DNA from 2 places in the Streptomyces altiplanensis genome. Region 2 is predicted to be linked to the other one. Evidence: predicted binding sites of a transcription regulator. Region 2 holds the regulator's gene; the other holds the start of a gene.

Region 1 (15,750 bases), on a different contig from region 2:
TGGAGATGCCCAGCTTGTTCAGGGTGTCCTGCGAGGTGCCCTGGAACTCGGCCGGGTAGTCCATCGCGCCGACGCCCATGATGAGGCCCTGTCCGGGCATCAGGCGGGGCACGGAGTGGACGGTGCCGATGCCGCCCGGATTCGTCAGCGACGCGGTGACGCCGGTGAAGTCGTCCATCGTCAGCTTGTTCGCGCGGGCGCGGCGGACGATGTCCTCGTACGCCTGCCAGAACTCGAAGAAGTTGAGCGTCTCGGCCTTCTTGATGGCCGCCACGACGAGCTGGCGGTCGCCGTTGGGCTTCACCAGGTCGATGGCCAGGCCCAGGTTGACGTGCGGGGGCTTGACCAGGGTCGGCTTGCCGTCCTTCTCCGCGAAGGAGTAGTTCATCGACGGCATGGCCTTGAGGGCCTGCACCATCGCGAACCCGATGAGGTGCGTGAAGGAGACCTTCCCGCCCCGGGCGCGCTTGAGGTGGTTGTTGATGACGATGCGGTTGTCGAACAGCAGCTTCACCGGGACGGCGCGCACGGACGTGGCCGTGGGCAGCTCCAGCGAGGCGTTCATGTTCTTGGCGACCGCCGCGGACGGGCCGCGCAGCGTCACGTACTCGGGGCCCTCGGGGGCCTCCTTGGCGGCTTCCGCCCCGGGCGCGGCCTTCGCCTTCGCGCCGGCCTGCTGTGCGGCGGCCGGTGCGGGGGCGGAGTCGGGCTTGGCGGGGGCCGCGGCCGGAGCGGCCTTGGCGGGGGCCGGGGCCTGGGCCGCGGGCTGCGCCGCGGCGGGGGCCGGCCGGGTGGCCGCGGGCGTCGCCGGGGCGGCGGGCGCGGCAGGTGCCGGAGCGGCCTGGGCCGGCTGTGCGGCGGCCCCTGCACTCTCTTCGGCGTCGGGGGTGGCGGTCTTCTCCGCCGCGGGGGTGGAACCGGGCTTGTAGTCGGCGAAGAAGTCCCACCAGGCGCGGTCGACCGAATTCGGGTCCTGGAGGTACTGCTGGTAGATCTCGTCGACGAGCCACTCATTGGGACCGAAGGCAGCGGCAGGGTTCTTCCCTTGCCCGTCTTGGTCGGTCGAGACGCTCGGGCTACTGGGGGACTGAGACGACACGGCGTTAACCGCCCTCTTCCGCTTCGCAAGGTGATGGACAGCGGAAATAAAGGCTACGCCTCCCAGGCCGGGACGTGCAGGCCGGGCTGTCCATCCGTCGCGTAAGTCACATTGGAGAGCTGGTTTCGGCGCTGGGAATGGCGGGAAACAAGCCTGGTTCCGCTGTATCCGGGTAGCACTGAAGGCGGCCACGGCCCCTGTGGACCGTACCCCCCGGTGGACGACACGCGGGAACGTGTGCTTCCGGTTCGAACCCTACGTCAACTGCCGGTCCGGAGGCTCCCCGGAAGGGTGACCTGGATGCGGCAGCCGCGTGCGGATTCGGCCACTCCGATCCGTCCGCCGTGCAGATCCACCGCCCAGCGCGCGATCGCGAGGCCGAGTCCCGTACCGCCGTCGCTGCCCGGACCGTGCGGAGCGGGCAGGCTGCCGCGGTTGAAACGCTCGAAGACCCGGTGCCGCTCGGCCTCCGGAATGCCGGGGCCCTCGTCCAGGACCTCCAGGTCCAGGCTCTCCGGCTGCGGGCCGCGCCGGGCGCGCACGGTGACGCGGCCGTGCGGCGGGCTGTGCTTGACCGCGTTGTCGAGGAGGTTGGCGACGACCTGGTGCAGCCGCTCGACGTCGGCGTGCGCGGTCAGCTCGGGCGGCGAGACGTCCAGGTGCAGATGCACATCGGTACGCGTATGACTGCCGGACCCCGAGGCGAGGCCGCGCTGCGAGGCGATCACGTTCGCCTCCTTCAGCACGCCCGAGAGGTACGGCCAGACCTCGAAGCGGTGCGCCTTCAGCGGTACGACGCCGTTGTCCAGCCGGGACAGGTCGAGCAGCGTCTCGACCAGCCGGCCGAGGCGCTCGGTCTGTTTCAGCGCCGTGCGCATCGTCTCGGGATCCGCTTCGGACACGCCGTCCACGACGTTCTCCAGCACCGCTCTGAGCCCCGCGATGGGGGTTCTCAGCTCGTGCGAGACGTTGGCGACCAGTTCCTTGCGGTGGCGGTCCACGGCCTCCAGGTCGTCCGCCATGTGGTTGATCGTGGCCGCCAGGTCGCCCAGTTCGTCCCTGCGGCCCGCGCCGCGCACCCGCCGCGTGTAGTCGCCGTGCGCGATGGACCGGGCCACCGTCGTCATCTCGTCCAGCGGCGAGGTCAGGCTGTGCGCCACGAACTGGGTGATCAGCATCGAGGCGATGACCGAGAAGACGGTGATGAAGCGCAGCTCCGTCTTGGTGCGCAGCGCCACCAGGATCAGGCCCGTGGTGATGAAGACCGAGACGACGACGAGCGTGCCGAGCTTGGTCTTGATCGAGAAGGGACGCAGCCCGTTCCCCCCCTGCTTCAGCTGCCGCGTCATGCCGGCGGGGTCTCCAGCGCGTACCCCACGCCGTGGACCGTGCGGATCCGCTCGGCGCCGATCTTGCGGCGCAGCGCCTTGATGTGGCTGTCGACGGTCCTGGTGCCCGACGCGTCCGCCCAGTCCCACACCTCGGCGAGCAGCTGCTCGCGCGAGAGCACGGCGCGCGGCGTGTTCGCCAGGCACACCAGCAGGTCGAACTCGGTGGGCGTCAGGTGTACGTCGTCACCGCGCACCCGCACGCGGCGCTGCGCGTGGTCGATCTCCAGCTCGCCGAGGCGCAGGATGCCGCTGCGCGGCGTGGAGGCGGCGAGCGTCGCCCGCTCCACGCGGCGCAGCAGGACATGGACGCGGGCCGCGAGCTCGCGCATCGAGAACGGCTTGGTCATGTAGTCGTCGGCGCCGACACCGAGGCCGACCAGCATGTCGGTCTCGTCGTCGCGTGCCGTCAGCATCAGTACCGGCACGGGCCGCTGCGCCTGGACGCGGCGGCAGACCTCGAGGCCGTCGAAGCCGGGCAGCATGATGTCGAGAACCATCAGATCGGGCTGCCACGCCTCGGCGGCGTCCACCGCCGCCGGTCCGTCGACGGCCGTCTGCACCTGGAAGCCCTCGGCGCGCAGTCGCGCTGCAATGGCGTCGACGATGGTCGCGTCGTCCTCGACGACCAGCACCCGGCGCTGGGCGCCCGGAGTGGCCGCGAGGCCGTTGTGGCTGGTGTGTGTCTGCTCCATTGCCCCGCCCCTGGGAGTTCTCTTCTCTATTCCCACGTGTAAGGGAGCAGCGTAGAGGCACTGGCAGCGTCCCGGCTACGCAGGGCGAACCGCGAGATGGACCACGTCAGGAACGCCTCGGGCAACTTGGATCTCTTCCGTCCTAACCAAGTTGAATCCGGCATTCCGCAACGTGTCCTCGAATTCCGGGGACGGTCCGGCCGACCAGACGGCAAGGATCCCGCCGGGCCTCAGCCGCCTCATGCACCCCGCGAGCCCTTGTGAGGAGTAGAGATTGGCGTTGTCGTCGGTCACGGTCCAGTCGGGGCCGTTGTCGATGTCGAGACAGAGCGCGTCGTAGGTGTCCTGGTACGTACCAGCGTTCCCGATCCGGTTTTCCCGAACGTAATCCACCAAGTCGGTGTGAATGATCTCGCATCGTGGATCGGCGAGCGCCTCGCCCGAGATCCGGGCCAGCGGTCCCTCGCGGTGCCAGTCGATGACGGCCTGCTCGCGTTCGACGACCGTGATCCGCCCCCAGCGCGGCTGCGCGGCGGCGCGGGCGAGCGAGAAGCCGACGCCGAGGCCGCCGATGAGGAGGTCGGGGGAGGGGCGGCCGGCTCCGGCGGGGAGCGCGTCGAGGGCGGCGTCGACGAGGAGGCGCTCGGAGCGGCCGTCGGAGGTGTCCATCAGGAAGCAGCCGTTGGCGATGATCTCGAAGTGCTCCCCGCGCTCCCGCAGAACGACTTCCCCGTACGGGCCCTCGCGCCGGTCGACGGTGGTGGCGTGCGGAGTCTGGGGGCGGGCCTGGACGGCCATGGGGAACCTCCGGGACGGTTCGAGTGCTTCCTGTTGTCGTCGGCGTCATCCTGGCGCCGGGCGGCAGCGGGATCAAACCCTTTCGCCCGCCGGGACCCGGACGGGCGGCGTACGCCGGTGCCGGTCAGCCGCGCGGCCCTTCGGGGCGCGCCCCGCGGTGTACGTACAGCGCCGCCCCCGTCACGAACGCCGCACCCGCCACCACCCGGGCGGCCACCTGCGGCCCCGGCTGCATCGACCACGCCCACACGGCGGCCGCACCGCCGGGCGCGCGGGGCGCGGCCAGGTACACCGCGCCTCCGTATGCCGTCATCGGCAGCCAGCTCAGCCGCGCCCCGAGCAGCACGGCCCCGGCCGCGGTCACCCCGGCCGAGCCCAGGACGTTACGGACCATGGCGGGCGCGCCGAACTCCTCGGGGTGGCCCGGCACGGCCAGGGCGAGCAGCCCGGTCGCGAGCGCCGTGAGCGCGAGCAGGTGCACCAGGCGGCGCGGCCACCAGGGGCGCACGGAGGTCCGGTCCAGCTCCTCGGTGTGCGAGTACAGGCCCGTGCCGATGGCGGCGGTCGCCAGCAGCGGCGCGAGCGCCAGGACCGGGACACGGGCGGTGTGGTCGAAGTACGGCCGGTCCTCCAGCCAGTCCGCGGCCCAGGCGGCGGCCACCGCGACACCGAGGACCGAGGCGAGGGTGAGGGGGAGGGCACGGGAGCGGGCGTACGGGACGAGGGACTGCGCGGCACGGACGGCTCCGGCGGCGCCCACGGCTTTCGTGGTGCTCACAGGACCGGCACCTCCGCGGGCGTGCAGCTCTTCCTGGTGGCCAGGTAGCGCCCGAGCCACTCCCGGCGCTCCTCGTCGCCCATCGCGTCGAGCCGCGCGGGGCCGTCGGAAGGGAGCCCTAAGGCGTGCCCGGGAGGGCCGTCGGCCGGTGCCAGCCAGTTCTGTACGGCCTCGTCGGTGAGGGCGACCCGCTCGGCGCCGTCCCTGTCCTTGCCGTAGGCGCTGCTGGAACACTCCCGCAGCAGCAGCAGCCCCGCGGCCTGGTGGGCGTACTCGTCGGGAGCGGCCAGCCTGTCGCGCGTCACACTCCAGCCCCGCGTCAGGGGCGGCAGCGCCGCCTCGTCCCCGGCCGCCTCCGGATGCCGGAGCCGGTCCCGGTAGGCGGCCGGCGCTCCCTCGACGCCCTCCAGCCGGGAGGTGAGGCCGGCCAGGGCCTTGGTGACCTCGGGGAGCAGCTTGCCGTCGAGGCCGTTCACACAGATCTCCGGGGCGGACCCGCCGCAGACGACGCGGCTCGCGGCCGGGGCCTTCTGCCACATCCCGTAGCCGGTCTGCGTGATGAGGACGGCCGCGGCGAGCGCGGCGGTCAGCGGCACCAGCGCGACGGCCCGGCGGCGGGCGGCGTACGCGAGCAGCGCGGCGGCACCGAGACCGCCCAGCCACAGCATCATGACGGGGCCCTGCCACCACACGGGGAGGTACCGGTCGGCCTCCGTCCTGGCGACCGGGGTGAGGAACTGGGCGTTCGAGGAGAAGTACGAGGGGAGACCGACGACGACGTACATGAGGGCGGCGGCGACGGGCGCGGTCAGCCGCCAGGGGACCAGCCGGCCGGTGACGAACCCCAGGACGGCCGCCGTCCCGAGCCAGGTCGCGTCGGTCGCCGCCATCGAGACGAGCGGGCTGCCGCCGGACGTGTACGGCCAGGTGGCGAGGGAGACGGCGGCCGCGGCGGCGGCGTATCCGGCCAGGGCCCACAGCAACAGGGGCGCGAGACACAGGAGGGTCTGGGCGAGTGGCGTACGGACGGTGGAGCTCCGCAGTTCCGTCATGCCGCGGCGGCGCTCGCGCCCGGCCTGCCAGCATCCGGCGGCAGCCACGAGCGGGCCGCCGAGCAGGGCCGAAGCGGAGTGCAGCAGGTTCTGCGTCTCGCCCCAGCTGCCTTGCCAGGACGATGCCTTGGGGGCCATGGCCACGACCAGCGTCACCATGACGGCGGCTCCGAGCCAGGGCGCGATCCCGCGCCGCAGCTCGGCCCGGAGGGGCGCGGGCAGCCGTCGGCGGCCGGGCGCGGTGGTGGCGTCACCGGGACCGGCCGGGGTGCCCGGTCCGGTCCCGGTACGGGCGGGGGTACGGGTCCGGACACCGCTGCCGGTGGTGGTCATCGGGTCGCTCCCGCGCCGGCAGCTGCCGCGTTCGCCGCGCGGTGGGTGCGCAGGGCGGCGGTGTAGCCGCGCTCGATGGGGTTGTCGCCCAGGGCGGGGCCGTCGTCGCCGGTGCCCAGCGCGGCCAGCTGCTCCGGTGTGCCGCGGTAGGCGACGCGGCCCTTCTCCAGGAGCGTGACCGCCGTGCAGGCTGCCGCCACGTCCTCCACCAGGTGGGTGGAGACGATCACGGTGGAAGCGGTGCCCAGTTCCCGGAGCAGCGCCCTGAACTCGACGCGCTGCTCCGGATCGAGACCGGCGGTCGGCTCGTCGAGCAGCAGGATGTCCGGCTCGTTGACGACGGCCTGCGCGATACCGGCCCGCCGCACCATGCCGCCCGACAGCGACTTCACCTTCGCGTCGATGCGGTCCGAGAGACCGACCCGCTCCACCGCCCGCTCCACCGCCTCCGGGGCGGCGTCCGCGGGCATCTCTTTCAGCCATGCCACGTACGCGACGAACTCCCGCACCGTGAAGCCGGGGTAGTACCCGAACTCCTGGGGCAGATAGCCCAGTCTGCGCCGCACCGCCGACCGTTCCCGGTGCCCCGACATGTCGCCGCCCAGCAGCTCGACCCTGCCCGCCGTCGGTGCGGCGACCGTGGCCAGTACCCGGATCAGGGAGGTCTTGCCCGCTCCGTTCGGCCCGAGCAGACCGTGCACTCCGGTGCCGAAGCGGAGGTCGACGGAGTCCAGCGCGGTGGTCCTGCGGTGCCGGACGGTCAGCCCGGCGACGGAGACGGCCGTGGCCGCGGTGGTGCTCACAAGGACTCCAGTCGGTCGAAGGAGGTACGGCGCAGGGCGAGCAGCCCGGCGCACAGTGCGGCAGCGGCGGCCCAGCCGCCCTGGGCCGACGGCCCGTCGAAGTACTGCGCGAGGGGAACGGCCAGGACGCCCGGGCCCCGGATCCCGCCGTGCCCCGGCGTGGTCACCACGGGCACCACGACGGCCAGCACCCAGGCCGAGCCGATGACTCCGGCGGCGGTCCGGCACCCGACGTACGATCCGAGGGCCAGCGCGCCGAGGGCCAGCGCGAGCCCGGGCAGCAGCCAGGCGGTCGCGCCGGGAACGCCGGGGGAGCCGGGCAGTACGGCCCCGGCGGCGGTCAGCAGCGGGAGGCTCACCCCGAGCACGGCGGCCGTCCGGACGAGCAGGAGCCGTAGTCCGCCGGAGGGGGTGGAGGCACTGATCTCGTACATCGGATCGGCGTGGCGGCCGTACGAGACGGCCACCCCGGCCGGCGGCAGCAGCGGCGCCAGCGCGAGCAGCAGCGGCCGGGCCCCGTCGTACCCGGCGCCGTACGCCAGCCCGACGGCCCCCGCCCCGACGAGTACGACCGCCACCACCCAGGCCCCCCGCACCGCGGGCCCGGCCCCCCACACGATCCGCCCGAGACGCCCCCCGGCGCCTCGGGCGGACCTGGCGGACCTGGCGGACCTGGCGGATCTGGCGGTCCGTGTGGTCCGGGTGGGGGACGCGGAGGCGGTGGAGGGTGTCCGCGGCGGCGGCGTCGCGGCGGCGAGCACCGCTTCCCGGACGGACGCCAGCGCGGGGCCGGCCGCGCCGGCCCGTACCGCCGCCGAGACCCGCGCCGCGCAGGCCGCGCATGCCTCGACGTGCTTCTCCAGCGACCAGGCGTCCGTCTCGGCGACGGTGCCGGCCGCGTAACGCGCCGCCAGCGTGTCGTCCACGTGCCATGCCGTGTGCCGTGCCGCCGTCATGCGGTGCCTCCCAACGGCTCGCTGCCGCGTGTCAGTCCGTCCAGTGCGTGCGGTCCGTTCGGTCCGTCCAGTGCGCCCAGTTCCGCGAGCGCCCGGCGCAGTTCGCGCCGGGCCCGCATGGCCCGGGTCTTGACCGTGCCCTCCGGCAGACCGAGCAGGCGGGCGGTCTCGCGGGTGGTCAGCCCGTCGACCACCGTCGCGCGCAGGACCTCGCGCAGCTCGGGCGAGATCCGGTCGAGGGCGGTGCCCACGTCGCCGTACTCCAGCCCGGCCAGCACCCGTTCCTCCGCCGACTGCGCCGCTCCGGCGGGCGCGAACCCGGCGTACTCCGCCCGCTCCGCCCGTGTCCGCGCCCGCTGCGCGTCCACCAGCCGGCGCGCGGCGATCACCCACAGCCACCCGCCCGTCTCCCCGCCCCGGTGCGTCCCGGCGGACCGCCAGACCGTCACGAAGGTGTCCTGGAGGACCTCCCGTACGGTCTCGGGGTCCGCGCACCGCCGGGCCAGCCGGGCGTGCAGCCACCCGGCGTGCCGGTCGTAGAGCGTGGCCAGCGCCTCCGAGTCCCCCCGGGCGACGGCGCGCAGCAGCGCCGCGTCGTCGCCGAGGCCGGTGCCTGTGCCGTTCCGGTCTCCCCCCGAGGGGCGCATCAGTCTCACGCTCTCTCTATCGCCCGCGTCGGGGCGAACGGTTCACGCGGGCGCGGACGCGCGGCGGGAAGACGGCACCCGAGCGCCGCACCCCCGCCCCGCCGCGTCTCACGCGCCGCCCGGTTCCTCCCCGTACCGCACCGGCACGTGCCGCAACCGCTTCAGCAGCGCCCGTGTCCGCCGGCAGCCGCGCGGTCCTCGTGCCCCGGAACCCCGGAACGACGGATCGAGGGCGCCGCCGGGGCCGGGGCCCGCCGTCACGCCGGGGCCCCTGTCTCCCGGCCCGCCCCGGCCGCGTACGTCACGCCGGTCAACGGGGCCCACACCTGCCAGCCCAGCGACTCGTACAGCCCCCGCCCGTCGGTCGTCGCGCCCAGGATCCCGACCGTGGCGCCCTGTTCGTACGCCGCGCCCTGGAGCGTACGCATCACCAGCGCGCCCAGACCCCTGCGCCGGTGCGCGGGGGCCGTCTCCACCTGGTCCACCACTGCCGTCCTGCCGGTCGGGGCGACCTGGCCGCGCGCGGCGAACCCGCCGTCGGGGGCGGCGACGAACAGGCGCGTCACGCCGCCGCGCCGCCAGGACTTGAGCGTGTAGCCCTCGGGGGTGCCGGTGCCGGTGCCGGTACCCGTGCCGGGCAACGGCCGCAGCGGTGTCGTCATCAGCCAGCCGGGCCCGTCCGTCCTCCACCCCGGGCCGAGCCACGGCGCGACCGTCTCCGGCTCCAGGAACATCTTGAGCGAGACGGCCGGTGCGGCGTACACCTCGGCCAGCTTGCGGACCGTCGCCTCGTCGGCGTCGGTCATGACGTGCCGGGTGGCGTGGTGCGGAAGACCGACATCGACCGTGAGGCCCCAGGGCCGGGGCACGGGGTCCGCCGCGCCCCGGGACACGACCCACCCGTCGACCCAGGCACGGACGGCGTCGGCGGTGGAACCGAAGAGCGGCGAAGGGGCCCGGGATGTCATCTGCACTCCTGATGTAATAGTCCAATCTGCATTCTGATCATTACATACTGTCTTCGGGGGATGCGGCGGACGGGCGGGATACGGGAGGCGCGATACGGGAGGAGGCCGCCGACGGCGGAGGCGACGGGTGCCGTTCAGGGGCGCGGCGCCTTCTCGCCGTGCGTGGCCGTGTACTCGGCGGCGAGCCAGGGGGCCAGGTCGTCGACGAGCGTGGCGAGTACCGCCGGGTCGGCCGAGGGGGCACGGCCGGTGGCTGCGGCCAAGCGCATCTGCCCGGCGCGCTCGGGGTAGTAGCGGCCGAAGAGTTCGGCGGACTCGTCGAGGTCGCTGGTCCAACCGCCCCAGCGGGGCATGACCAGGGTGAATCCCGTGCGGACGAGGCGGCGGGCGACGGCGCGGCCGAGGGCCCTGCGGCCGGCGTCCGTGGTGGCTTCGGCGGTCCGGGTGCGCCAGCGCGGGAGCGCGAGGGCGAGGTCGCCGTTCGTTTCCCGGGCCAGCAGGGCCGTGGGGCCGTAGCGGGGCAGCCGTTCGGCGAGGTCGGCGCCGAGCAGCGGGGTGCAGAGGCAGGAGACGAAGAAGCCGAGATCGTGGCGTTCGAGATCGCTGAGCAGGGTGCGGGTGCTGAACAGCAGGGCGCCGACACCGTCGAGCTGGGGGAACGCGCCGTCCAGTGCGGCCTCGACCGCCTCGGCGTCGGCGCGGTCGGCTTCGGTGGGCTCGTGGTGGAGGGCGAGGAGCAGGTCGAGGTCGGAGACTCCGGGGACGGCGGTGCCACGGGGGACGCTGCCGTAGAGGTAGGCGCTGTGCAGCCGTGCGCCGCCGAACGTCTCGGTGAGGTGGGCGCGGGCCGCGTCGACGGCGCCGGCGAACGCTGCCGGCACCCGGTCCAGCGCGCCTTCGCGTGCGATCGTCCCGTCGTGGTTCAGCCCTCGTGCGCTCATGGGGGCACTGTGCCTCGGGCCGCTGTGTGTCACCGAGCGAATTTCCGGGGCGGCGCCGCGGCTTCGCGCGTGCGCATCGGCGGGGGCCGGCCGAAACGTCCCGGGCGGCGGCCGCCGTCCGGCCGCCGTGCGCGAGGCCGCACGCTGATCGCTCACAGCGAACACGTGCCCGGGAACATTCGGGAGCTCACAAGCATTGAGTCGGCATAGCTCAAGTTCACTGCCGAAGGGGAGATCATGGCATCGACGTCCAATCCGCTCACCCTGCCCGTGCTGCCGCTCGACGACGAGGTAGTGCTGCCGGGAATGGTGGTGCCCCTGGACCTTTCCCACGCCGACGTACGCGCCGCGGTGGAGGCCGCTCAGGCCGCCGCCCGCTCCAGCGGCAACAAGCCGCAGGTCCTTCTCGTTCCGCGCATCGACGGCACGTACGCCGCGATCGGCGTCCTGGGCACCGTCGAGCAGGTCGGGCGGCTCTCGGACGGCGATCCCGGCGCCCTGATCCGCGGCCGCGACCGCGTCCGGATCGGCGCGGGGACGACAGGGCCCGGCGCGGCGCTCTGGGTCGAGGGCGCGAGCGTCGAGGAGACGCTGCCCGACCCCCTCCCCGGAGCGGTCACCGAGCTGGTCAAGGAGTACAAGGCGCTCGCCACCAGCTGGCTGAAGAAGCGCGGCGCCTGGCAGGTCGTGGACCGGGTCCAGCAGATCGAGGACGTCTCCGCCCTCGCCGACAACTCCGGCTACTCGCCGTTCCTCACCACCGCCCAGAAGGTCGAGCTGCTGGAGACCGCCGACCCGGTGGCCCGTCTGAGGCTCGCCGTGAAGTGGCTGAGCGAGCACCTGGCGGAGCAGGACGTCGCCGAGTCCATCGCCAAGGACGTCCAGGAGGGCGTGGACAAGCAGCAGCGCGAGTTCCTGCTGCGCCGCCAGCTCGACGCCGTGCGCAAGGAGCTGCGCGAGATCAACGGCAAGGACGGCGAGGACGAGTCCGACGACTACCGGGCGCGCGTCGAGGCCGCCGACCTGCCCGAGAAGGTGCGCGAGGCCGCCCTCAAGGAGGTCGACAAGCTGGAACGGTCCTCCGACCAGTCCCCGGAGGGGTCGTGGATCCGGACGTGGCTCGACACCGTCCTCGAACTCCCCTGGACCGAGCGGACCGAGGACCAGTACGACATCCAGGGCGCCAAGGCGGTCCTGGACGCCGAGCACGCCGGCCTGGACGACGTGAAGGAGCGCATCACCGAGTACCTGGCGGTCCGCAAGCGCCGGGCCGAGCGCGGCCTGGGTGTCGTCGGCGGCCGTCGCGGCGGCGCGGTGCTGGCCCTCGTCGGCCCGCCCGGCGTCGGCAAGACGTCGCTCGGCGAGTCCGTCGCCCACGCCATGGGCCGGAAGTTCGTACGGGTCGCGCTCGGCGGCGTACGCGACGAGGCGGAGATCCGCGGACACCGCCGTACGTACGTGGGGGCTCTTCCCGGGCGGATCGTGCGCGCGATCAAGGAGGCCGGGTCGATGAACCCCGTCGTCCTCCTCGACGAGATCGACAAGGTCGGCTCCGACTTCCGCGGCGACCCGGCCGCGGCGCTGCTCGAAGTCCTCGACCCCGCCCAGAACCACACCTTCCGCGACCACTACCTGGAGGTCGAACTCGACCTCTCCGACGTGGTCTTCCTCGCCACCGCCAACGTCCTGGAGGCCATCCCGGAGGCGCTGCTGGACCGCATGGAGCTGGTCAGGCTCGACGGCTACACGGAGGACGAGAAGGTCGTCATCGCCCGCGACCACCTGCTCCCGCGCCAGCTGGAGCGGGCGGGTCTGGAGCCCGGCGAGGTCACCCTCGACGACTCGGCGCTGCGCAAGCTGGCGGGCGAGTACACCCGTGAGGCGGGCGTACGGAACCTGGAGCGGTCGGTGGCGCGCCTGCTGCGCAAGGTGGCGGCGCAGAGCGAGCTGGGCGAGCGGAAGCTGCCGTTCACGATCACGGACGGCGACCTGCGCGCCCTGATCGGCCGGCCCCACCACGTCCCCGAGTCCGCCCAGGACCCGGCGGAGCGCCGCACGGCGGTCCCGGGCGTGGCCACGGGTCTCGCGGTCACGGGTGCGGGCGGCGACGTGCTCTTCGTCGAGGCGTCGCTGGCGGACAAGGAGACGGGCGGAGCGGGCCTGACCCTCACGGGCCAGCTCGGCGACGTCATGAAGGAGTCCGCCCAGATCGCGCTCTCCTTCCTCCGCTCGCACGGCGCGGAACTGGAGCTGCCGGTCGGCGACCTGAAGGACCGGAGCGTGCACATCCACTTCCCGGCGGGCGCGGTGCCCAAGGACGGACCGAGCGCGGGCATCACGATGACGACGGCCCTCGCGTCGCTGCTCTCCGGCCGGCTGGTCCGCACCGACGTGGCGATGACGGGCGAGGTGTCCCTGACCGGCCGCGTCCTGCCGATCGGCGGCCTGAAGCAGAAGCTGCTGGCGGCGCACCGGGCGGGCACCACGACGGTGGTGATCCCCAAGCGGAACGAGGCCGACCTGGACGACGTCCCGGCCGAGATCCTGGACAAGCTGGAGATCCACCCGGTGACGGACGTCCGCCAGGTCCTGGAGATCGCACTGGCTCCGGCAGAGGTACGGGTGCCGATGGCGGCGTGACGGACGCCTGTCGGTGACCCGGCTGCGGAACGCCCCCTTCCCTCACAGCGAGGGAGGGGGGCTTCTGCGTGTGCTTCTGTGTGAGAACGAGGGACGCGAGGCGGCCGGTCAGCCGTTGGCGAGGGCCTGGACGCGGTCGAGGGCGCCGTTGAACTTGTTGTGGTCGCCGACTATGGGACCCGTGGAGGTGTACTGCCACATGGTCTGGACGCCCCAGCCGGCCGGGAGTTCGCCCACGATGGTGTCGTAGCGGGCGATCCACAGCGGGTTGACGGAGCCGAAGCCGCCGTAGTTGCCCGTGCAGGTCTTCCACCAGCTCGTCGCCGTGTAGATGACGGCGTCGCGGCCGGTGCGGGCCTTGTAGGTGTTCAGGAAGTCGCGGATCCAGGCGACCATCCCGCTCTGCGTCTTGCCGTAGCACTGCGCGCCGTAGGGGTTCCACTCGATGTCCAGCACGCCGGGCAGCGTCCTGCCGTCGCGCGACCAGCCGCCGCCGTTGTCGACGAAGTAGTTGGCCTGGTTGGCGCCGCTGGAGTCGTTCGGTGTCGCGAAGTGGTACGCGCCGCGGATCATGCCGACGTTGTACGAGCCGTTGTACTGCTGTCCGAAGTAGGGGTTCTTGTAGTAGTTCCCCTCGGTGGCCTTCACGTAGGCCCACTTCACGCCGCTGGTCCACAGGGAGGACCAGTTGACGTTGCCCTGGTGGCTGCTGACGTCCACGCCTTCGGTCTGGGTGACGCGGGTGCCGGGCGGCAGGCCGCCCTGACCGTCGTGCTTGACGACGCCCATGCCCATACGGGCCGAGCCCCGTTCGGGCTTCTCGGCGGCGGTGACCGCACCCGGCAGGGTCAGGACGAGGGCGAGAGCGGAGAGGAGGGAGAGGAGAATCCCGGCCGCCGCGGTGCGCGGGCGGCGGGCCGTTCCGGATCTGTGCACGGGCATGTACGTGCCTCCGAAAGGCTCGGTGGGGATGCTGGTGCTGGGGACAGGACTGGTCCGGCAGGCCCGGTCGGGCGACCTGTCGACAAAGCCACTGGTGTGGACATGTCAGCAATGAAGCTACGCACGTAGACAGGCGGTGCGGAAGGGGGCCCGGGTGCTGCCGTTGGTCTAAACCTGCGAAATACTGGCGGAGCTGCGGCAATGGCCGCTGGTGAAAGAAAACTTCAGGGGTGAGGAAAGCGCGCGATGAGTCCTGACGTGCACGGAAGCGGAAGAGCGGATGACGGGCGCGTTCCGGAGGTGAGCGGTGTGGACCACGAATTCCTCGCCCTGGAACGCGAACTGGCCGTATTCCTGCGCCGGGCCCGCGCCTCCTCCGGCGACATGGCCCGCGAGGTCCACCCCGACCTGGAGCCGGCGGCGTACGGGCTGCTCGTACGGCTCGACGAGGCGGACCGGCAGCGGGCCACCGAGCTGGCCTCGTGGTTCGGCGTGGGCAAGGCGACCATGAGCCGGCAGCTGCGCGCCCTGGAGGAGCTCGGCCTGGTCACGCGCGAGCCCGACCCGGCCGACGGCCGGGCCTCGCTGGTCGCGCTCACCGAGGAGGGGCGCGCACGCTTCCGGCGGGTACGGGACGCGCGCCGCGCCCGTTACGTACGGAAGCTGGCCGACTGGGACCGTGCGGAGGTGGCGGAGCTCGCGCGCCTGCTGCACCAGTTGAACAGCCGCGCGGAGAGCTGAGCCGGGCCCCCGGAGGGCCCCGGGTGGGCACGTCTCCGCTCTCCGCCGCCGTCCCGCCCCGCTCACAGCTCCGCGTAGACCACCGCCGCGTCGTCGTGCCGCTTCCAGCGGCGTACCAGCGGCGCCCTCGCCTCGTCGGCCTCCAGGGACCGGACGCGGTCGATCAGGGACTGGGCGCCCTCCTTGCGCAGTACGCCCAGGCAGTCCGCCCAGTCGCCCTCGCCGAACATGTCCACCCAGCGCGTCACCCCGTCGCTGAGCGCCGCCAGCGCCCGTACCCGGGCCCGTGGATCCGTGCCCGTCACCGCCCGTGCTGCCACCGCCGGATCGGCCGCCGCCGTGAAGAAACCGCCCTCGGTGTTGCGCAGGGCGTCGGTCGCGGCGAGGGAGGAGAGCACCTCGCGGGGGACGAGGCCGAGGCGGTCGTCGAGCACCGCGCGCACCGTGCCGTCCGGAGCCTCCAGCAGCAGTGCCGAGTCCGACAGCACCAGGTGTTCGATCTCCTCCGCACCCCAGCGCGCCAGAACCACTGTCGCCTGCGGCGTCCGCACGTGAGAAAGGTCACAGGTGCTGCGGTGGGCGTCGGCGGTGCGGCGAATGGCCTCCGCGAGGATCTCGGCGAGGGGCAAATCCAGCCGAGAAGTGGACAATTCGATCAGTGCGCCACCGAGCTTGGCGGTGAACCAGGGAACCGAATGCAGGCATCCGTCGTCGCCCGTCGGAGGGGTCACGCCGTCCAGCAGGACGAGCGCCCCGCCCCGGCCGGTGGCGGGGAGGGCGACAGACGCCCAGTCCTCGTTGGGGCGTTCGGGATCCCCGGGGGCCGTGGCCAGTTCGAAGCGCATGCGGTCAAGTCTGCATGAGGCCGCCGGGCGCCGCCCGACGGCTTCCTCTGCGCCGCCAATTGGCCCGTACCAGCAGGTGAGGCGCGGGTTTATGGGCGGAATGAGGCACTCCGCGAAGCTGCGG
Region 2 (15,750 bases):
GCCCAGGGCGGGGCCCAGACCGGCGGTGCCGGCGGGTTCGGCGGCGGCCTCGGGGACGTGTTCGGGGGCCTGTTCAACCGGGGTGCCGGTCCGGGTGCGCGGACGCAGCCGCGCCGCGGCCAGGACATCGAGTCCGAGGTGACGCTCAGCTTCACCGAGGCGGTCGACGGGGCCACGGTCCCGCTCCGGATGTCCAGCCAGGCACCCTGCAAGGCGTGTTCCGGTACCGGCGACAAGAACGGCACGCCCCGCGTGTGCCCGACCTGCGTCGGTACGGGACAGGTGTCGCGCGGCGGCGGTGGCGGCTTCTCGCTCACCGACCCGTGCGTCGACTGCCGGGGCCGCGGGCTCATCGCCCAGGACCCCTGCGACGTGTGCAAGGGCAGCGGCCGTGCCCAGTCCTCGCGCACCATGCAGGTCCGCATCCCGGCGGGTGTCTCCGACGGCCAGCGGATCCGGCTGCGCGGCAAGGGAAGTCCCGGTGAACGGGGCGGTCCGGCCGGCGACCTGTACGTCGTGGTCCACGTGGACCCGCACCCCGTCTTCGGCCGCAAGGGCGACAACCTCACCGTCACCGTGCCCGTCACCTTCGTGGAGGCGGCGCTCGGCGGCGAGGTGAAGGTCCCGACGCTGGGCGGGCCGCCGGTCACCCTCAAGCTGCCGGCCGGTACGCCGGGCGGCCGCACGATGCGCGCCCGCGGCAAGGGCGCGGTCCGCAAGGACGGCACCCGCGGCGACCTGCTGGTCACCGTGGAGGTCGAAGTGCCCAAGAGCCTTGACGACAAGGCCCGCCAGGCACTGGAGTCCTACCGTGAGGCGACCGCGGGGGAGGACCCGCGGGCTGAGCTGTTCCAGGCCGCGAAGGGAGCATGAGATGGACCCGCGCCAGCGCCGTAATCCGTACCAGCTGACCGACGAGACGCCGGTGTACGTCATCTCGGTCGCGGCACAGCTCTCCGGTCTGCACCCGCAGACCCTGCGGCAGTACGACCGCCTCGGCCTGGTCTCCCCCGACCGCACGGCCGGGCGCGGCCGGCGCTACTCGGCCCGTGACATCCAGATGCTCCGCCAGGTGCAGCAGCTGTCGCAGGACGAGGGCATCAACCTGGCCGGCATCAAGCGCATCATCGAGCTGGAGAACCAGGTGATCGCGCTCCAGCAGCGCGTCGCCGAACTCTCGGCGGCGGTGGAGGGCGCGGCGGTCGCGTTGCAGCAGCGCGAGGCGCAGGTGCACGCGTCGTACCGGCGCGACCTGGTCCGGTACGAGGACGTGCAGCAGGCGAGCGCGCTGGTGGTCTGGCGGCCGGGCAGACGTCCGGGTGAGCAGAAGACCTGAACAGGCCGTAGCCCCGCGGCCCGGCCGAAGGGGCCGGCGGACATGATGTCCGCCGGCCCCTTCGGCGTGTCCGGGGCGCGGCACCGGTTCCGCGCGGGGAACGCCGGGCGTGATCGTCCCGCGGGCCCGGCGCTCCGGCAGCGCCCCCTGGTCAGGGGGCCGCGTCGGCCTTCGGCGTCGCGGAGACCTCCGCCGACAGCGACGCCTCGCCGCCTTCCGCGTCGACCGCGGCCACCGCGTAGTAGTACGCCGTCCCGTTGGTCACGTCCGTGTCCCTGAACTCGTTGTCCGTGGTCAGGGGCAGTGCGGTCGCGTTCTCCTTCGTGACACCGGGCTCCGTCGCCCGGTAGACGCGGTAGCCGGTGACCGCGGGCGCGCCCTCGTCGGCCTCCACGTGGTCCCAGACGAACCACACCATCCCGTCGTGGCCGGACACGTCGTAGATCCGGGTCGCGGCGGGCGGCCGGTGCGCCCGGTACACGGGCTTGAAGGAGCCCGAGGCGGGCGAGGCGACGCCGTACCGGGTCACGGCGACGACCGCGTAGAAGTGGCCGCGCTCGTCGGCCGGGACGTCGTCGACAGTCAGGGCGGGGTCCTGCGTGACGCGGTAGGGCTCCGCGCCGGCGCCGGTGGGGACGGGGCTCGTCGCGCTCCTGTAGACGCGGTACCCGGTCACCGGGACGTACGGGCCCGCCGCCCACCCCAGTTCCAGCCGGCCGCCCGTGAGCGTGCCCGTCAGCTCCTGCGGCGCGGTCGGTACGGCGTCCGGGCCGACCGCCCGCCGGCCGTGCACCCACTCCGTCTTCGCCGACTCGTTGCCCACCGCGTCGACGGCCGCGACGCGGTAACGGAAGCGCTGCCCCGCCTGGCCGGTGGTGTCCCGGAGGGTGAGCGCCTCCGTCGTGCCGACCACCGTCTCGACGTCGAGGTCCTCGGGGGCGCGGTAGACGGTGTACGCCTCGGTGCCGGCGGCGGCCCCGCTCCGCCAGGACAGGGTGACGCCCGTGTCGTCCTCGGCGGTGACGGCGGGCGCGGTGGGCGGCGGGGGCGGGGCGGTGTCGTGGGAGAGGGTGACGTGGGGGGCGTACGGCGACGCGTTGCCGGCCGCGTCCAGGGCCTTGACCGTGTACTTGTACGACGCCACCGCCGGGTCGAGGCCGGAATCGGTGTGGGCCGGGGTCTCCACCGTCGCGGTCTTCGCGTACTCGCGCGAGTCTCCGGCCGCGCGGTACACCTCGTACTTCACCGCGTCCGCGGCCGCCTGCCAGCTCAGGGAGTTGGTGTCGCCGTCCTCCTGCTTCCCCGCGAGGCCGGCGGGGGCCGCGGGAGGCGTCCTGTCGACGGTGGTGACGGGCATGTCGGCGCTGCCGGGACCCTCGCGGCCGGCCCGGTCGACGGCGCGGACCTCGTAGTACCAGACCTCGCCGGTCGCGGGCGGGACGCCGGTGTACGTCGTGCCGGTGATGTGGGGCGCGCCCGTGACGTCGAGGTACGTGCCGGTGCCCTTGAGGCGGCGGAAGACGCGGTATCCGGCCAGGTCCATCTCGGCGTTCGGCGACCAGGTGACGGCGGCCCTGCGCGTGGCCGTGTCGTACGCCGTCCTCGCGCCCGCGGGGGCGAGCGGCGGCACCGTGTCCACGTCGGGCGAAGTGCGCGGCGCGTAGCCGAACCTGACGCTCGCCGAGCCGGTGAAGGCGGCGTAGTCGACGCGCAGGGTGTGGACGCCCCGGGGGATCGTGATGTCGGCCGTCTTCCTCTGCACGGTGGTGACGTCCTGCCACAGGTCGATCCGGCGCACCCCGTCGACGTACACCCTGATGCCGTCGAGCGCCTCGGCGGTGAGCGTGAAGGGACCGCCGGAGCCGAAGTCGCGGGTCAGGGACCAGCGGACGCCGAAGCCGTCCGGGGGGAGGGTGACGCCGGCCGGGTCGCCGGTGCCGTAGTTCTCGCTGACGGCGGCGTCGCAGACGGTCGCGGCGGGCGTTCCGGTGAACGTCGTGTTGGCGAAGAACTGCGCCTGCCAGGTGGGCGGGGCGCAGGCGGCGGAGGCCGGGGTGACGCCGAGTGCGTACAGCGCTCCGGTGCTCATGGCGAGCGCGGTGGCCGTGGCGACGGCGCGGAGGGTGGTGCGGGTGTCCACGTGCACGGCCGGCAGCTCTTTTCTGTTGGAGAAGAGGAGTCACAGACGTGGGGGGAGGACGACTTTACAGATGGAGATGGTGTGAAACTACCGCTTCGCCAGGCCGGGTTGGGGAAGATGCGGACGGGGCGCCCCGGCTGTGCCGGAGCGGACGGGCAGCGCCCCGGGGCGGGTCCGGCCCGAGGCGCTGAGCGCCTGCACGAGTGTGGCGGTGCGGGCGTGGCGGGTCCGTACGCCGATGCCCGTCCTGCGGGCCACCGCCTCGCCGGTGTTTCGGTGCGGAGCCGGATCGCGGCGCCGCGCCGTTCCCGGCTGCCATGTGAACGCGCTGGTTCTTCCCCGTCTCCGCTCATCCGGGGCCCCGTTTCCCGCGGTGCAACAAGATGGCGGTGGCGAAATCGTGGTCAGGAGGGGAGGGTGGTCAGTGGTCCTGCTCCAGGATGCCGGACTGGGCGATGAGGTAGCCGAGTTGGGCGCGGCTGCCGCTGCCGAGGGTGGCGGCGAGCTTGGCTATGTGCGCGCGGGCGGTCCGTACGTTCATGCCGAGCCGGCGGGCGATGGCCTCGTCGACGTACCCCTCGACGAGGAGCTTGGCGATGGAGCGCTGGACACCGGATATGCCGTCGGGGGTGTGCTTGTAGGAGACCTGCTCCTGGAGGGGCACGCCCCGCTGCCAGAACTGCTCGAAGACGCCGATCAGGTACTGGACGAGGCCGGGGTGGCGGAGTTCCAGAGCGACCTGCTGGTCGTCGCGGGCCGGGATGAAGGCGACCGTCTGATCGCAGATGATGAGCCGCTCGACGAGTTCTTCGAGCGTCCGGATCTCGACCTTTCCGTCGGCTATCCGGTCCACGTAGGCCATCGTGCCCTGGCTGTGCCGGACGGTGTGCTGGTACAGGGTGCGCATCCGGACCCCGCGGTCTATCAGCGGCCTGTCGCGTTCGAGGGCCTGGTTGAGGATGTGCTCGGTGCGCCGCCCGCCGGGCTGGATCGTCAGTACCTCGTTGCGGCACTCCGCGGTGGCGAGGTTGAGCGCCGCGTTGATCCGGGCGAAGCCTTCCAGCACGGTGATCGCGTGGGTGGGCGCCGGGTCCTGGGCGCTGATGGCCATGAACGGCTCAAAGGACTCGGTCAGTTCGACGGAATGGCGTCTCCGGTCCTGGATCTCCCGTTCCAGGGGGTGGAGCCGCTGCGCCAGTGCGACGGACGGTGGAACCGGACGGAGCCACGTTTCGTCGTCCGGATCGGGATGCAGCAAGGCGAAATCCAGCAGACACGGGGCCGTATGCACCTCGGCGCGCGCTATCCGTCCCGCGCTCAGGGCGCTGGCATAGAACTCCGCTCCGTCGTCACACAGCTCGGTGACGGCATGGGGATGTGTCGGTTTTGATTCATTTATAGGCAAATCTCCACCCCCCAGGGTCCTGAACATGCAGGAACATGATGCATCGGTTCTGTGGCGTTGACGTGCCTGAATGAGCCATCGTCTTTGTGACACGGGGGAGAGGAAACCTTCAAGTGAGGACGAAGCCGACCATGTACAAAATATTGCTTCGCTCGGCGCTTGCCGTTGCTTTCTCTGTGGCCGTGGCTTTCGGGGCCCTGGGTGGCAGCGGCGTGATGGACTCGCCGCCGGACACCGGCTGGGGCAACTCTCAGCTGGCCGGCCCGCCGGACACCGGCTGGGGCAACGTACAGGCGGAAGGTCCGTCGGACACCGGCTGGGGCGTCGCGCCGGCCGAGACGGACGCATGACCGTCCCACCGGACGACCGCACCTTCAGACGCGAGATGGCCACTGCCTACCGCTCGGGGTGGCACTTCATCGACCTGGTCACGGCCATTCCCCACCGTGGCGACTCGCTGATGGTCACCCTGTTCGGCGAGCCGATCCTGGTCGCGCGTGAAGAGGATGAGGACGTCCGTGCCTACCGGTGCCTCCGCAAGCCCCGAGGGGCGCCGAAGCCCGTTCGCTGTGTCGTGCGCTACGGCATGGTGTTCGTCAATCTCGACCAGCGTGACCACCAGCTGTTCGAACCAGAAACCAGCACTGCCACCCCCCGCAGCGCCTGAAGCGATTCCCCCGTCGTTACAAATCGCTCAGGCGCTCCCCCACACAGCGGCGCCACCGTGGACCTGAACACGGTGGCGCCGCTGTGCTGCCCGGACCCGGAGCGGGTTCCGGGCCCGGACCCTGATCAGGCCGCGCCCGGAGCCCGGCCCATCGCGCGGTCCAGGGTGATCTCGATCAGCACGCGGTCCGGGTTCGGCGCCGGCGTGCGCTCGTACCGCTCGGCGTAGCGGCGTACCGCCTCCGCGATCAGCTCCGGTTCCGTACGGACGACCGCCCGCCCCTCCAGCGTCGCCCAGTGACCGCCCTTGACCTGGCAGACGGCGACCCGCGCCCCGTCCGGCCCCGCCGCCTGCACGTTCGCGACCTTCGTGCTGGTCTTGTTGGTGATGACGCGGGCGAGCCCCGCCTCGGGGTCGTACGTCACGCCGACCGGGACGACGTGCGGCGAGCCGTCCGGGCGCGGGGTTGTCAGCGTGCACAAGTGGTACTCGCGCCAGAAGGCGAGGTACTCCGGACCGGGGTTGCGTACGTCGATGGCCATGGTGGCAGCGTAGCCGTGCTGTCTTTCTTCGCCTTGAGTGGAATAGACTCAACTTTGCGGATGCTGAACAAGTCATAGCTGAGGGAGAAAGCTCCCCGCCCCGCCGAGGAGGAGAGAGCGCAGTGGACGCAGAGCTGACCAACAAGAGCCGGGACGCGATCCAGTCGGCGAGCAATCGGGCCGTGCAGGACGGGCACGCGGACCTCACCCCCGCGCATCTGCTGCTGGCCCTGCTCGCGGGCGAGGACAACGAGAACATCATCGATCTGCTGGCCGCCGTCGAGGCGGACCAGGCGGCCGTACGGGCCGGGGCCGAGCGCGTGCTCGCCGCGCTGCCCAGCGTGACGGGGTCGACCGTGGCCCCGCCGCAGCCCAATCGCGAGCTGCTCGCGGTCATCGCCGACGCCTCGCAGCGGGCGAAGGAGCTGGGCGACGATTACCTCTCCACCGAGCACCTGCTCATCGGCATCGCGGCCAAGGGCGGCAAGGCCGGGGACGTACTCTCCCAGGAGGGCGCGAGCGCCGCGAAACTGCTGGAGACGTTCGAGAAGATCAGGGGAGGGCGCCGGGTGACCACACCCGACCCGGAGGGCCAGTACAAGGCCCTGGAGAAGTTCGGCACCGACTTCACGGCGGCCGCGCGCGAAGGCAAGCTCGACCCGGTCATCGGGCGGGACCAGGAGATCCGGCGCGTCGTGCAGGTGCTGTCGCGGCGTACGAAGAACAACCCGGTGCTGATCGGTGAGCCCGGCGTCGGCAAGACGGCCGTGGTCGAAGGGCTCGCCCAGCGCATCGTCAAGGGCGACGTGCCCGAGTCGCTGAAGAACAAGCGGCTGGTGTCGCTGGACCTGGGCGCGATGGTCGCCGGGGCCAAGTACCGCGGCGAGTTCGAGGAGCGGCTCAAGACCGTCCTCTCCGAGATCAAGGGGAGCGACGGCCAGATCATCACCTTCATCGACGAGCTGCACACCGTCGTGGGCGCCGGCGCCGGCGGCGACTCGGCCATGGACGCGGGCAACATGCTCAAGCCGATGCTGGCCCGCGGCGAGCTGCGCATGGTCGGCGCGACGACCCTCGACGAGTACCGCGAGCGGATCGAGAAGGACCCCGCCCTGGAGCGCCGCTTCCAGCAGGTGCTGGTCGCCGAGCCGACCGTGGAGGACACCATCGCGATCCTCCGCGGCCTCAAGGGCCGGTACGAGGCCCACCACAAGGTGCAGATCGCGGACTCCGCGCTGGTGGCCGCCGCAGCCCTCTCCGACCGGTACATCACCTCCCGCTTCCTCCCCGACAAGGCCATCGACCTCGTCGACGAGGCCGCCTCGCGCCTGCGCATGGAGATCGACTCCTCGCCCGTCGAGATCGACGAGCTCCAGCGCTCCGTCGACCGGCTGAAGATGGAGGAGCTCGCGCTCAAGAACGAGTCCGACCCGGCGAGCAAGCAGCGCCTGGAGAAGCTGCGCCGCGACCTCGCCGACAAGGAGGAGGAGCTGCGCGGCCTCAACGCCCGCTGGGAGAAGGAGAAGCAGGGCCTCAACCGCGTCGGTGAGCTGAAGGAGAGGCTGGACGACCTGCGCGGCCAGGCCGAGCGCGCCCAGCGCGACGGCGACTTCGACACCGCCTCCAAGCTGCTGTACGGCGAGATCCCCGGCCTGGAGCGCGAGCTGGAGGAGGCCGCCGCCGCCGAGGCCGAGGCCCGTACCGACACCATGGTCAAGGAGGAGGTCGGTCCCGACGACATCGCGGACGTGGTCGGCTCCTGGACCGGCATCCCCGCCGGACGCCTGCTCGAAGGCGAGACGCAGAAGCTGCTGCGCATGGAGGACGAGCTCGGCAGGCGCCTGATCGGACAGCACGAGGCGGTACGGGCGGTCTCGGACGCGGTGCGCCGCACCCGCGCCGGCATCGCCGACCCCGACCGTCCGACCGGCTCGTTCCTCTTCCTCGGCCCGACCGGTGTCGGCAAGACCGAGCTGGCCAAGGCGCTCGCGGACTTCCTCTTCGACGACGAGCGGGCCATGGTCCGCATCGACATGAGCGAGTACAGCGAGAAGCACAGCGTCGCCCGGCTGGTCGGCGCCCCGCCCGGCTACGTCGGCTACGAGGAGGGCGGCCAGCTCACGGAGGCGGTCCGCCGCCGCCCGTACAGCGTCGTGCTCCTCGACGAGGTCGAGAAGGCGCACCCCGAGGTCTTCGACATCCTGCTCCAGGTCCTCGACGACGGCCGCCTCACCGACGGCCAGGGCCGGACGGTGGACTTCCGCAACACCATCCTGATCCTGACCTCCAACCTCGGCAGTCAGTACCTCGTCGAGCCGCTGACCAGCGCGGAAGTGAAGAAGGAGCAGGTCCTGGAGGTCGTACGGTCCTCCTTCAAGCCGGAGTTCCTCAACCGCCTCGACGACCTGGTCGTCTTCTCCGCCCTGTCGGGGGACGAGCTGGCGCACATCGCCGAGCTCCAGATCGGCCGCCTCGCCAAGCGCCTCGCCGACCGCCGCCTCACCCTCGACGTCACCCCGGCCGCCCTGGCCTGGCTGGCGGACAAGGGGAACGACCCGGCCTACGGCGCCCGGCCGCTGCGCCGCCTCATCCAGACGGCGATCGGCGACCGGCTCGCGAAGGAGATCCTGGCGGGCGAGATCACCGACGGCGACACGGTACGGGTGGACCGGGACGGGGACGGACTGACCGTGGGCGCCGCGCGGTAGTGGTTTCGGCGGAGTTCAGCGGAGGGCGAAGGACCCCGGCCCGCTTTCGCGACTAGGGTCGATGTCAGGCAGCCACCCGAGACCCCACACGCGAGATCCCAGGAGTACTGAACATGTCTATCGACCCGTCCTCGATTCCCAACTTCGGGGGCCAGCCCGAACCGCAGCCGGAAGGGCCGGCCGGCCCCGTCGTCCCGGACCAGGACCTCGTCAAGCAGCTGCTCGACCAGATGGAGCTGAAGTACGTCGTCGACGACGAGGGCGACCTCGCCGCGCCGTGGGAGGAATTCCGCACGTACTTCATGTTCCGCGGCGAGGACGACCAGCAGGTCTTCTCGGTACGGACCTTCTACGACCGGCCGCACGCGATCGAGGAGAAGGTCCAGCTCCTCGAACTGATCGACGACTGGAACCGCCGCACGCTGTGGCCCAAGGTCTACAGCCACACCCACGACGACGGCACCGTCCGTCTCATCGGTGAGGCGCAGATGCTGATCGGCACCGGCGTCAGCCTGGAGCACTTCGTCTCGTCGACGGTCGGCTGGGTGCGCGCCTCGATCGAGTTCGACAAGTGGCTCGTCGAGCAGCTCGGCCTGGAGAAGGACGTCGACTCCGCCGAGGGCGACAGCGAAGACGGCGCCTGAGCGGCGCGCTTCACGGCGGGACCGGGGCGGCCGTCACCAGGTGCGCCCCGTGGCTCAGCGGCAGCCCGGCCGGGGCGGCGGTCACCACGACCGCGGCCCCCGGCCGGGCTTTCTCATGCCCGCCGGCCGGGCCGCGGCGGGCAGCCAGGCCGCCGGCCGGTCTGCCGGGCTAACCGCCGGCCAGGCCCTTCAGGCGGGCCACCGCGTCCTGGAGCACGTCCGTCCGCTTGCAGAAGGCGAACCGCACGAACGGCGCGCCCTCCTCCCGGTGGTCGTAGAAGACCGCGTTCGGGACGGCGACCACCCCGCACCGCTCCGGCAGCGCACGGCAGAAGGCGAAGCCGTCGGTCTCGCCCAGCGGGCGGATGTCGGTGGTGACGAAGTACGTGCCGGCCGGGCGGTAGACCTCGAAGCCGGCGTCGGCGAGCCCGGCGGACAGCAGGTCGCGCTTGGCCCGCAGGTCGTCGAGGAGGCCGGTGAAGTACGTGCCGGGCAGCCGCAGGGCCTCGGCGACGGCGTACTGGAAGGGCCCGGCCGACACGTACGTCAGGTACTGCTTGGCGCTGCGGACGGCCGTCACCAGGGCGGGGGACGCGGTGATCCAGCCGACCTTCCATCCGGTGTACGAGAAGGTCTTGCCGGCGGAGGAGATGGTGACCGTGCGCTCGCGCATGCCGGGCAGCGACGCGAGCGGGATGTGCTCGCCGTCGAAGACCAGGTGCTCGTAGACCTCGTCGGTGACGACGAGGAGATCGCGTTCGACCGCGAGCGCGGCGATCGCGGTCAGCTCCTCGCGGGTCAGGACGGTGCCGGTGGGGTTGTGCGGGGTGTTGAGGAGGAGGAGGCGGGTGCGGGGGGTGACGGCGGCGCGGAGTTCGTCCAGGTCGAGCACGTACCGGTTCTCCCGCGGGCGCAGGGTGACCGGGACGCGGGTGCCGCCCGCCATCGCGATGCAGGCGGCGTACGAGTCGTAGTACGGCTCCAGCGCGACGACCTCGTCGCCGGGCTCCACCAGGGCGAGGAGGGACGCGGCGATCGCCTCGGTGGCGCCGGCGGTGACGAGCACCTCGGTGTCGGGGTCGTGGACCAGTCCGTAGAAGCGCTCCTGATGGGCGGCGATCGCGGTACGCAGTTCGGGGACGCCGGGGCCGGGCGGGTACTGGTTGCCGCGGCCGTCGCGCAGGGCACGGACGGCCGCCTCCCTGATCTCCTCGGGGCCGTCGGTGTCGGGGAAGCCCTGGCCGAGGTTGATCGAACCGGTCCTCAGGGCCAGTGCCGACATCTCCGCGAAGATCGTCGTCCCGAACTCCGCCAGCCTGCGGTTGAGCAGGGGGCGCCGGCCGTGGTCCCGGCCGCGTGCTTGGTCTGTCGGCGTCGTCATGACGGCCATCCTGGGCCGAAGCTCTGGAGTAGCTCAAGTCTGCTTTGGCGCCGGAGCGCCGAGGGCATCACCCGGTCACGCAAGACACGGAAGAAGCGAGCACCTCGCTTCGGGGGGCCGGAAGGACGGTGAGGGCCGTGGGGATCGTGGGATTCGGCCTGCTGGTGATCGTGGTGCTGGCGATCGTGGGACTGACCGCGCTCGCGGGGAAGCGCGGCCGGGGGCCGGGCGGCAGCTACAGCGGTGGCGGCAGCTGGTGGGAGGGCAGCCAGAACGACGGCTCGTCCTGGGGCGGCGGTGGCGGTTGCGGCGGCGGTGGAGGGGGCGGCGGCGGAGGCGACTGACACGGGGCAGTCGCCTCCGCCGCCACCGCGGGGCGAAGGCTTCGCCCCGCGTACCACAGCAGCACCGCACAGAACGTCAGACCCACGCGCCCGGCGGGTGAACTCCCGCCGGGTGCTTTCCTGTTGAACAGTTGAACCGGGTGGTCCCCCGGGGGATGGAAAGCACGTCAAGTTGGGTAAAAGCGCTGTGACGGCAGCACTCTCCGTGATTCCCTCGCTGTCGAGAACACCAGCCCTCGGACCTCATGTGGACCCGAGCAGGCGGTCCCCGAATTCCCCCACACACCCCCGGGTGACCCCTGTCCGCCTTTCTAAACGCCTGTTTGCGGAGCCCACTCATGCTCACGACCCTCAAGACTGCCTACACCGACACGCGCGCCGCCGATCTGGCCTGGGCGCTGGGGCGCGAGCCGCTGCCGGCCCTCGCTGTGCTCGACCTGCAACTGGGCGGCGCCATAATCCAGTTGAGACTCCTCGGGGCCTCCCACCAAGTGCTCCTGGAGGAGGACGGAAGTTCCTGTTCCGAGACAGTCGCCTGCATGTCCGACACCAGTACGCCGTTGCCACTGGGCGTGGCCAAACGGCTCGGAACGTGGGAGTACGAATTCGCCGCCCGCGTGGAGACGCTCTCCCAGAGGCAGTTCGCGAACCGGGCGCAGGAACTCCTCGCGCTCGTCGCCGACCACCCCCACGGCCTGGCGGGCACGTTTCCCGGCAGTCCGCACGCGTTCACGGCGATGCTGGCGCAGCGGTGCGAGGGCCAGGTGCGGTGGCGCACCTGGCACGCGTACCCGCAGGAAGGCCGGCTGGTGGCGACGCGATCACGGGTCGGCGCACGTATGCATGCGGCCCTGTAAGTGCACTCTCATGGGTGACGTCCGGTCAGCTTCTTGTGACGTAGCGTTCCCATGGTGATCGATGCGCCTGTGCCGCTTTCGGCGCCGGAAGCCCCGGCGGCCCTGCCTGTGCGTCCGCGTACCGGCCGTTTCCTGGTGCTCGGTGTGGTCTTCGTCTGCGCCGCGTGCGGCCTCGTGTACGAACTCGAACTGGTCGCCCTCGCGTCGTACCTGATCGGCGACTCCGTCACCCAGGCGTCCGTCGTGCTCTCGGTGATGGTCTTCGCGATGGGCATCGGCTCGCTGCTCGCCAAGCGGCTGCGGTGCCGTGCCGCGGTCGGGTTCGGCCTGGTGGAGGCCGCGCTGGCACTGGTCGGCGGCGCCTCGGCGCTGGTGCTCTACGCGACGTTCGCCTGGCTCGGCGGGGCACGGTACGTGCTGGTCGGCTTCTCGCTGGCCATCGGGGTGCTCATCGGCGCCGAGATCCCGCTGCTGATGACGCTGATCCAGCGCGTGGCCCGGCGCGGGGAGGGCCGGGACACGAGCGGCGACGTGGCGGACCTCTTCGCCGCGGACTACGTCGGGGCGCTGGTCGGCGGCCTGGCCTTCCCGTTCCTCCTGCTGCCGCTGTGCGGACAGCTGACCGGGGCGCTGCTGACCGGGGCGGTCAACACGGTGGCGGGCGGGGCGCTGGTGCTGTGGCTCTTCCGGCGCGAGCTGACGCGGCGCGAGCGCTGCCTGCTGGTCGTCGCGAACACGGTGGTGCTGGCGCTGCTCGCCACCGCGACGGTCCTCGTCGACGACTTCGAGCGGGCGGCGCGGCGGGCGGTGTACGGGGAAGGGGTGCGGGTCGCCGTGCAGACGGACGTACAGGAGATCGTCGTCACCGGCGGCCCGGACGGGCGGCTCGACGTCTTCCTCGACGGGCGGCTGCGGGTCAGCGGCCGCGACCAGCACCGCTACCACGAGGCGCTGGTCCACCCCGCGATGCGCGGACGCCACGCGCGCGTGGTGATCCTGGGCGGCGGTGACGGGCTGGCGGCGCGGGAGGTGCTGCGCTACCCGGACGTGGAGTCGCTCACGGTGGTGGAGCTGGACCCGGACCTCGTCGGACTGGCCCGTGACGACCCCGCCCTGTCGGCGCTGAACGGAGGAGCCCACCGGGACCCGCGGCTGCGGGTCGAGACCGCCGACGCGTTCACCTGGCTGCGGGACGAGGGGCAGGGCCGGCGGCCGTACGACGTGGTCATCTCGGACCTGCCCGACCCCGGCATCACACCGAGCACGAAGCTGTACTCCCAGGAGTTCTTCGGGCTGGCGTCACGCGTCCTGGCGAGCGGCGGGCGGATGGCCGTCCACGCGGGGCCGCTGGCGACCCGGCCGCGGGTCTACTGGACGGTCGACGCGACGCTGCGGGCCGCGGGGCTGCGGACGCGTCCGTACCGTACGACCGGCCGCCTCTCCGGCTTCGTCGGGGGCCCCGACCGCGACCCGGGCACGGCGGTGGCCCCGCACGACTGGGGCTTCGTGCTCGCCGCGCGGGGCGCGCGCCCCGGCCTCGGACTCGCGGCCGACGCCCCCCGGCTGCGGTCGCTGACGCCGGCGGTGCTCCGGGCCGGGGAGCGGTCGGCACAGGAGGCGCGGGTGCCGGGAGTGGTGGCGTCGACCCTGGTGCACCCGCGGTACGCGCACTGACCGCCCGTGGCACCCGCCGGATCACTTGTGCGGATTCCTCGCAGGGGCGGGTGCGGGGCGGGCATGCGTGAGTAGGCTCGGGTCCCATGGAGCATGAGGTGTTCGTTCCGGTTCCGGCAGAGGCCCTGCGACACGCGCTGGGGGACCCCGCCCGGGTCGCGCGCTGCGTGCCCGGCCTCCAGCAGGACGCCGACGAGGCGTCCGGTCCGCTCACCGGACGGCTGAGGGTCCGCATCGGCGGCCACACGATCACGTACCGGGGAACCCTGCGCGTCACCGGCCGCCCGGACGGCACCTTCGCCGTCGAGGGCGAGGGCACGGAGGTCCGTGGCACGGGGTCGGTCAAGCTGGTGCTGACGGCACGGCTGAAGGAGGCCGACGGCGGTACGACGGTGACGTACACGGGCACGGCGAGCGGCGAGGGCCGCATCGCGGAGCTCGACGCGCCGGCGACGCTGTCCGCGTCCCACCGCCTGCTGGACCGCTTCACCACCCGCCTGGCGGAAACCCCGGCCGACGGCACGCGGGCGGACGCGCGCACGGCGGGCGACGCCGCGACCGGCCCCGCCGACGCCGAGGCCGACGCCGACGGGAGCGGCGAGCCGCGGCCGTCGGTCTTCGACACCGAGGTGCCGCCGCCGTCGCTGGATCCGCCGGCCGACGTACCCGGCCTGGAGGACGTGCCCGGGGTCCCCTCGCCGGCGGAGCCGCCGGCCGAGGCGGCCCATGCGCGGCGCACCATGATCGGCCGCAGCGCGGAGGAGGTCGACCACGCGCCGCCGCGCGGGCGGTACGCCCCGGTCCCCGCCCCGCAGTCGACCTCGACGACCGACACCCTGCGCTGGGTCGCCCCCGCCGCCGCACTCGTGCTGGCCTCGGCGGTCGTGGTGGGACGGGTGCTGCGGCGCAGGCGCTGAGCCCCGGCGGCGGTGGAACGCGGGTCGGCAGCGCCGTCGCGCACGCCCCGCCGGGCGGCAGACCTTAGGGTCGGGAACGTGAGCACCCAAGAGACGCGACTGGCGGCGGGCGACGCCGAGCTGACCATCGCCCAGGACAACGGCTGCCGCATCACCGGCCTGCGCATCGGCGGGACCGAACTGCTGCGGCAGGGGGAGCGGTACGGCTGCTTCCCGATGGTGCCGTGGTGCGGGCGCATCGACCACGGAAGGTTCCTCAGCGGCGCGACCCTGCACCGGATGCCCCTCAACTCCCCGCCCCACGCGATCCACGGCACGGGCCGGGACACCGCCTGGCACACGGCCCGCGCCGAGAAGAGCGAGGCCGCGTTCACGTACGACCTGGCCGACCCGTGGCCGTACCAGGGCCGGGTCACCCAGGCCTTCGGACTGACCGGGGACTCCCTCACCCTGACGATGGGGATCGAGACGTACAGCGACTCCTTCCCGGCGCAGGCCGGCTGGCACCCCTGGTTCCTCCGCAACCTCGGCGGGGAGGACGTGCGGATCGACTTCACCCCCGCCTGGCAGGAGGAGCGCGGCGACGACCACCTCCCCACCGGGCGGCGGACCGAGCCCCGGCCCGGCCCGTGGGACGACTGCTTCGGGATGCCGGACGGCGTGGACGTCACGCTCACCTGGCCGGGGCAGCTGGAGCTGAGGGTGACCAGCCGCGCCGAGTGGGTCGTCGTGTACGACGAGCAGGCCGAAGCGGTGTGCGTGGAGCCGCAGACCGGGCCGCCGAACGGGCTCAACACGATGCCGCGGTACGTGACCCCCATCGAGCCGCTGGAGACCGAGACCACCTGGACCTGGCGGCGGCTGTGACACGGCGGCGGCGACGACGGCTTTAAGCTCATGGGCATGACTGACGTACGTGGTGAGCTGCTCCAGCAGATCAAGGACAAGGCCGTGGTGCACGGCAAGGTGACCCTGTCTTCGGGGATCGAAGCCGACTGGTACATCGACCTGCGCCGGATCACGCTGGACGGCGAGGCCGCGCCGATGGTCGGCCAGGTGATGCTCGACGCCACCGCCGAGCTGGACTACGACTGCGTGGGCGGTCTGACGCTGGGCGCCGACCCGGTGGCCACCT

What was found. Region 2 encodes HspR, which represses chaperone genes until heat shock. Its sites were predicted from a motif close to TTGAGNNNNNNNNNCTCAA; they were not measured.
Region 1: the regulator HspR is predicted to act here: its motif matches at 10,655-10,673, upstream of lon (endopeptidase La).

What each region holds. Positions count from the first base shown of each region.
Region 1 covers NZ_JBSFUB010000011.1:68,845-84,594, forward strand. Annotated here, with positions in the region: gene ACWD0Y_RS08040 (multifunctional oxoglutarate decarboxylase/oxoglutarate dehydrogenase thiamine pyrophosphate-binding subunit/dihydrolipoyllysine-residue succinyltransferase subunit) at 1-1,099, opposite strand, end outside; gene ACWD0Y_RS08045 (HAMP domain-containing sensor histidine kinase) at 1,360-2,448, opposite strand; gene ACWD0Y_RS08050 (response regulator transcription factor) at 2,445-3,182, opposite strand; gene ACWD0Y_RS08055 (spermidine synthase) at 3,258-3,980, opposite strand; gene ACWD0Y_RS08060 (hypothetical protein) at 4,105-4,758, opposite strand; gene ACWD0Y_RS08065 (hypothetical protein) at 4,755-6,143, opposite strand; gene ACWD0Y_RS08070 (ABC transporter ATP-binding protein) at 6,140-6,946, opposite strand; gene ACWD0Y_RS08075 (zf-HC2 domain-containing protein) at 6,943-7,902, opposite strand; gene ACWD0Y_RS08080 (RNA polymerase sigma factor) at 7,899-8,549, opposite strand; gene ACWD0Y_RS08085 (GNAT family N-acetyltransferase) at 8,807-9,517, opposite strand; gene ACWD0Y_RS08090 (nucleotidyltransferase) at 9,652-10,458, opposite strand; gene lon (endopeptidase La) at 10,696-13,098, shown strand; gene ACWD0Y_RS08100 (lysozyme) at 13,207-14,040, opposite strand; gene ACWD0Y_RS08105 (MarR family winged helix-turn-helix transcriptional regulator) at 14,287-14,781, shown strand; gene ACWD0Y_RS08110 (hypothetical protein) at 14,844-15,626, opposite strand.
Region 2 covers NZ_JBSFUB010000121.1:1,639-17,388, reverse strand. Annotated here, with positions in the region: gene dnaJ (molecular chaperone DnaJ) at 1-873, shown strand, start outside; gene ACWD0Y_RS32390 (heat shock protein transcriptional repressor HspR) at 875-1,336, shown strand; gene ACWD0Y_RS32385 (cellulose 1,4-beta-cellobiosidase) at 1,488-3,482, opposite strand; gene ACWD0Y_RS32380 (helix-turn-helix transcriptional regulator) at 3,898-4,908, opposite strand; gene ACWD0Y_RS32375 (hypothetical protein) at 5,064-5,231, shown strand; gene ACWD0Y_RS32370 ((2Fe-2S)-binding protein) at 5,228-5,548, shown strand; gene ACWD0Y_RS32365 (pyridoxamine 5'-phosphate oxidase family protein) at 5,674-6,090, opposite strand; gene clpB (ATP-dependent chaperone ClpB) at 6,213-8,798, shown strand; gene ACWD0Y_RS32355 (YbjN domain-containing protein) at 8,912-9,442, shown strand; gene ACWD0Y_RS32350 (pyridoxal phosphate-dependent aminotransferase) at 9,612-10,823, opposite strand; gene ACWD0Y_RS32345 (hypothetical protein) at 10,961-11,167, shown strand; gene ACWD0Y_RS32340 (DUF2617 family protein) at 11,506-12,024, shown strand; gene ACWD0Y_RS32335 (polyamine aminopropyltransferase) at 12,076-13,698, shown strand; gene ACWD0Y_RS32330 (SRPBCC domain-containing protein) at 13,785-14,615, shown strand; gene ACWD0Y_RS32325 (aldose epimerase family protein) at 14,694-15,482, shown strand; gene pyrE (orotate phosphoribosyltransferase) at 15,519-15,750, shown strand, end outside.